DNA from 2 places in the Pseudoalteromonas sp. PAB 2.2 genome. Region 1 is predicted to be linked to the other one. Evidence: predicted binding sites of a transcription regulator. Region 1 holds the regulator's gene; the other holds the start of a gene.
The links. The regulator FliA, encoded in region 1, starts transcription of late flagellar genes. The targets are predictions, from matches to a motif close to CTAAAGNTNNNNNNNNNNNNGCCGATA.
Positions count from the first base shown of each region.

Region 2: pomA (flagellar motor protein PomA) is a predicted target of FliA. The motif match lies at 1,682-1,708, and genes of this name have one in related genera.

Region 1 is NZ_LYPI01000010.1:215,936-219,107, forward strand. It holds gene flhF (flagellar biosynthesis protein FlhF) at 1-239, shown strand, start outside; gene BWD47_RS09420 (MinD/ParA family protein) at 232-1,092, shown strand; gene BWD47_RS09425 (RNA polymerase sigma factor FliA) at 1,119-1,829, shown strand; gene cheY (chemotaxis response regulator CheY) at 1,869-2,252, shown strand; gene BWD47_RS09435 (protein phosphatase CheZ) at 2,270-3,037, shown strand; gene BWD47_RS09440 (chemotaxis protein CheA) at 3,053-3,172, shown strand, end outside.
Region 2 is NZ_LYPI01000012.1:210,894-214,065, forward strand. It holds gene dxs (1-deoxy-D-xylulose-5-phosphate synthase) at 1-276, opposite strand, end outside; gene ispA ((2E,6E)-farnesyl diphosphate synthase) at 365-1,252, opposite strand; gene BWD47_RS12275 (exodeoxyribonuclease VII small subunit) at 1,257-1,499, opposite strand; gene pomA (flagellar motor protein PomA) at 1,771-2,538, shown strand; gene BWD47_RS12285 (flagellar motor protein MotB) at 2,541-3,172, shown strand, end outside.

The DNA.
Region 1 (3,172 bases):
GTTGTATCTTCACTAAGTTAGATGAATCACTTAGTTTAGGTGAGATTATTAGTATTGCGATTCAAAATCGCTTGCCAATAGGGTATCTTACTAATGGTCAGCGTGTTCCTGAAGATATTCGCGTTGCGAATGCAGAAAAACTAGTAAAAAAAGCTGAGCAATTATATTTAAAACGAGCAAAAGCACAACATTCACGACGTCAAGCAGTAGCGTCGAACACAGTAGGGATGTATGATTAACACAGTATTAGATCAAGCAAGCGGCCTGCGCAAAATGAATCAAAATAATAATAGTGGCGTTAAAGTTATCGCTGTCACTGGCGGCAAAGGTGGTGTGGGTAAAACGAATGTGTCACTCAATACCGCGATCGCATTAGGTCAGCTGGGAAATCGTGTATTAGTATTAGATGCCGATTTAGGGTTGGCAAATTGTGACGTAATGCTTGGTTTACGTGTCGAGAGAAACTTATCTCATGTTTTATCTGGTGAGTGTGAACTGGATGAAATTCTTGTCGAAGGCCCAGCAGGTATAAAAATTGTGCCAGCGACTTCGGGCTCGCAAAGTATGGTTGAGTTAACACCGTCAGAACATGCGGGGCTTATCCGCGCATTTAGCGAGCTAAATACTGAGTTTGATATTTTAATTGTCGATACCGCTGCGGGTATTTCAGACATGGTATTAAGCTTTTCGCGTGCAGCGCAAGATGTTGTTGTTGTTGTATGCGATGAACCTACCTCAATTACCGACGCTTACGCCCTAATTAAAGTGTTAAGTCGTGAGCATGGCGTTTACAAATTTAAAATAGTTGCCAATATGGTGCGCAGTATGCGTGAAGGGCAAGAATTATTTGCTAAACTCTCAAAAGTAACGGATCGATTCTTAGATGTGTCTATGGAACTTGTCGCAACCATTCCGTATGACGAGAATATGCGCAAATCGACCCGCCGCCAAAAAGTGATTGTGGAGTTATTTCCAAACTCACCAGCCGCTGTGGCATTTAAAACATTAGCAACGAAAGCAGTTAAGTGGCCAATTCCAAATCAACCGTCAGGTCATTTAGAATTTTTTATTGAAAAACTAGTAAACGGTTAACTATGACAACATCGGTGAATAAAGCGATGGGATATCAATCAGCACAGAATTTAAATGCGATTGTTGAAAAACATGCCTCTTTAGTCAAAAAAGTGGCGTGTCATCTAATTGCTCGTTTACCTGCCAGTGTGCAACTCGATGATTTGATTCAGTCAGGTATGATTGGCCTTATAGAAGCGTCGAAAAATTTTGATGCGAGTAAAGGGGCCAGTTTTGAAACATTTGCGGGTATTCGAATTCGAGGTGCTATGCTCGATGAAATCCGTCGAGGTGATTGGGCTCCCCGTTCAGTTCACCGTAATGCACGCCTTGTCGCTGAAACGATTTCGGATTTAGAGAGTATTTTAAACCGCGAGCCAAAAGACACAGAAGTTGCTGAAAAACTTGATATTACACTGGATGAGTACCATCATATTCTACATGATGTAAATTCCAGTAAGGTACTGGGTATAGAGGATTTAGGCGTTGATGAAGACGTCATCACACCTATGGGGCATGATTTAGCACTAGACAAACCGTTTAATAATGTTAAAAATGAACGGTTTAACCAGTCTCTATTGACGGCTATCCAATCTTTACCAGAAAGAGATGCACTCGTTTTGTCTTTGTATTACAACGATGAAATGAACTTAAAAGAAATAGGGCACATACTCGATGTTAGCGAATCGCGTGTGAGTCAAATACATGGTCAGGCGATGATTAAGCTCAAAGCAAAAATCAATGACTGGATTAATTAGTAGTAAGTAAATAAGGTTCAAACCTCACCGGAGGATGTTTTGGATAAAAACATGAAAATTCTTGTTGTTGATGATTTTTCTACAATGAGACGTATCATTAAAAACCTGTTAAGGGATTTAGGTTTTACCAATGTGCAGGAAGCTGATGATGGTTCAACAGCATTGCCGATGTTGCAAAATCAAGAGTTTGATTTTGTTGTAACAGATTGGAATATGCCTGGAATGCAAGGTATTGATCTATTACGCGCAATTCGTGCTGATGATAGCCTTAAACATATCCCCGTGTTAATGGTGACAGCTGAAGCGAAAAAAGAACAAATTGTTGCTGCTGCTCAAGCGGGTGTTAATGGCTATATCGTCAAACCATTCACTGCTGCGACACTGAAAACCAAATTGGAAAAAGTGTTTGAACGTTTAGGTTAATCTAAGGGGAGAGGCTTATGTCAGCACTTGCTGCGCCTCAAATAAGTTTAGAGCAAGCTCGTCAACTTGTTGAGTATCTTGAAAATGGTGAACAAGAGAAGGCTGATAAGCTGATACTTGAAACAGCATCAAAAGAACAATCAGAGTTGTTTGCTGAAGTCGGTAAATTGACACGACAACTTCATGAAGCACTAAAAAACTTCGATCTTGATACTCGACTCACAGATTTAACAACAGAAGCAATCCCGGATGCAAAGCAGCGCTTGAATTATGTCATGGAAATGACTGAAAGCGCGGCCAATAAAACGATGGATGCCGTGGAAGCGAGTTTGCCTATAGCACAACAGCTCGCTGATGAAATTGCCACGATTAAACCAACGTGGGATCGTTTAATGAATCGAGAAATTGAACTCGGTGAATTTAAAACGTTATGCCACAGCTTAGATAAGTTCATGAATAACTCGCACACCAAAACAGATGAGTTACAAGGCTTGATGACCAACGTGCTAATGGCGCAAGATTATCAAGACTTGACGGGGCAGGTAATACGCCGTGTTATCGAATTAGTGCGCGAAGTAGAAGACAGTTTAATCAATCTCTTAACTGTATTCGGCAGTCAAGACGATGGTCAAATAAAACAAGAAAAACAGGCCATAGACAAAGCACCTGCACAAAGCGATACGCTGGCAGGTCCAGAAGGGCCAATTATTGATAAAGAGTCACGCGATGATGTTGTTTCAGGACAAGATGAAGTTGATGACCTATTATCAAGTCTGGGCTTCTAAGAGGAGAGTAGCTGCATGAGCTTTGAAGTCGATGAAGATATTTTACAGGATTTCCTTGTTGAAGCAGGGGAAATTTTAGAGCTTTTGTCAGAGCAATTGGTCGAGCTTGAAAATAATCCAGATGATAAAGACTTA
Region 2 (3,172 bases), on a different contig from region 1:
ACGACGACCCGTTAAGATTTTGTGTGGGTATGCTTGGTGACCCACATCCCATACTAAACGATCTTCAGGGGTGTTATAGACATAATGCAGCGCAACAGTTAACTCAACAGTGCCTAATCCTGATGCTAAATGACCACTACTTTGCGAAACTGAGTTCAAGAGGTATTCACGTAACTCTTTACTAAACGCAGGTAATTTGTCTTGCGCTAAATCACGCAGTTGTGCTGGTTCGTCAACCAAACTTAATAATGGATACTTGCTACTATCAAGTGTCATGTTTTTTATACATCCTTCGCTAACCAGAGTGCATTATAGCCCATAGCGGCTCTGATTTTTTAGTTATTTTGTCTTTCTTTTGTAGGCACTAATATTTACGTTCAACTATATAGCTGGCAAGGCTTGCCAACTCATTTGTGTCGTAATCTATTGCCTCAAGAGCCTGATGAGCTTGGGCAAGTAAATCTTGCGCTTTTTGTTTAGCACCTGCCATGCCTAATAAAGCAGGGTAGGTTGCTTTATTAGCCGCAATATCTGACCCTTGAGGCTTTCCTAATGTTTCAGTATCAGCTTCAACGTCTAGGATATCGTCTTGTACCTGAAAAGCCAGACCTATCGCTTGACCAAATAGATTTAGTTGCTGCAATGTATGCTGATCACAGTGAGTCGCGCACAAAGCTCCCAGTGTAATTGCACAATTTAAAAGCGCCCCGGTTTTCAGTTGGTGGATACGTTCCAATTGCTCAACACTGATCACTTGATCGGTAGAGACAATATCCAGTGCTTGTCCCCCAACCATACCTTCAATACCTGAGGCTTTGCTTAATGAGGCTATCATTTTAACCTGTTGTGTCGCTGGCACCGTAAATTGATGATTAGCAATTAAATCAAATGCAAGCGTTTGCAGTGCATCGCCGGCTAAAATTGCCTGTGCTTCGCCATAAACAATGTGGCAAGTTGGTCGGCCTCGGCGTAAATCATCATCGTCCATTGCCGGCAAATCATCGTGTACAAGTGAGTAACTATGGATACACTCAATGGCTGCTGCAAGTACATCTAAATCGGCTTTGTTTGCTCCCATCATACGACCGGTTGCGTAAACAAGGTACGGCCGTAAACGCTTCCCCCCATTTAAAACACCATAATGGGTTGCGTCTTTAATTGTTTGTTCGGTATTAAGTGGCTGATCAAAATAGCGATTTAACATGGCTTCAACATCGTGTTGAGCACGTTGTAGTTGTTCTTTTAATTGCACTGAATTAGTCCAGGTTTGAATCAAAGTTGCTCAGAGGAGCTTGGCTATCGTTGCCCATTAAAATGGCCACTTTTTGTTCTGCTTGCTGTAATTTACCCGATGAGGCATTTGCCAGTGCAATACCACGTTCAAACTGTTTAAGTGACTGTTCTAAAGACAGTTCACCTTGCTCCATTTGCACAACTATTTGAGATAATTCATCCAGCGCTTCTTCAAAGCTTAAGTTTTCTGGTTTCTTTGCCGCCATTGTGGCCTCGATAGCTATTAGAAAGTGAGGCCAATTTTAGGGGGAATGCTAAACTAGGTCAAAGAATGATGTGTTTTTTTACGCATAAAGCGATTTCGATATGCTATTTTTACGCTTTTAGATACAGCTTAAACTTGTAGCTTAAAAATCTTACATTAAAATAAAATTAATTCATTTAATGATTTAAGTAATTCAATTGCTTGCCGATAAGCAGTTAATAATAAAAATTTGATGCCTGAGGGTGTCGTGTTATTTTCCTCTGGAGGGGTATGTGGATTTAGCAACCATAATAGGTATTCTTGGTGCCATAGGCTTAATTGCTATGTCGATGGTGTTAAGTAGTGACGGCCAAGTTGCAATGTTTTACAACACACCTTCGGTGGTCATTGTATTCGGTGGCTCGATTTTTATTGTGTTATCAAACTTCACCATGGGACAGTTTTTGGGGATAGGGAAGGTTGCAGCTAAAGCCTTCATGTTCAAAATTGAATCTCCAGAAGAGTTAATTGAAAAAGCAGTTGAACTAGCTGACTCTGCACGTAAAGGTGGCTTTCTCGCGCTTGAAGAGGCTGATATCCCCAATGCGTTCATGCGAAAAGGGGTTGATATGCTGGTTGATGGTCATGATGCCGATGTTGTGAGGGCTACGCTACAAAAAGATATTTCTTTGACATCTGCACGTCATGAACATGGTGCCACTTTATTTAAATCGCTTGCTGATATCGCCCCGGCAATGGGTATGATTGGTACGCTGATAGGGTTGGTTGCGATGTTATCAAACATGGATGACCCTAAAGCGATTGGTCCTGCTATGGCGGTGGCCCTACTTACCACCTTATACGGTGCATTTTTAGCGAATGTTATTGCTATTCCTATTCAGGTAAAGCTTGAGCTTCGTAAAGACGAAGAAGCACTAAACCAGCGCCTCATTTTGGATGCGGTTTTAGGCATACAAGATGGTCAAAACCCGAAAGTAATTGAAGGGATTTTGAAAAACTATTTAGCCGAATCTAAACGTAAAGTAGATACTGAGGAGTAGGCATGTCTGATCAAGAGTGCAAATGTCCGCCCCCTGGCCTGCCAGCTTGGATGGGCACATTTGCTGACTTAATGTCGTTATTAATGTGCTTCTTTGTACTCTTACTTGCTTTCTCTGAAATGGATGTACTTAAGTTTAAGCAAATAGCAGGCTCGATGAAGTTTGCTTTTGGTGTGCAAAATAAGATTGAAGTAAAAGATATTCCCAAAGGAACCTCGGTGATTGCAATGGAGTTCACGCCAGGTAAACCTGAGCCCACGCCGATTGAAACGATTCAACAACAAACCGTTGAAATGACTCAGCAAATGTTAGAGTTTCAAGCGGGTGATGAAAGCTCTGCTGGTGGTCGCCAAGAGCAACGAGGTAACAAGCGCGGTGGTGAATCGCAAAGTACAGCGCAAGAGCAAGCGATGGAGCAGTCAATTTCAGCGGCTGATCAAGAGCAAACTAATGAGCTTGTGAAAAAAATTGCTCAGCAATTAGAGCAACAGATTATGGATGGGGCGATTGAGCTTGAGTCGCTTGGTCAGCAAATTATTATCCGTATTCGTGAAAATGGCTCGTTCCCATCGGGCAGCGCATTTTTACAGCCTAAATTTAAACCTATCATTCGTGATATAGCGACCTTACTTAA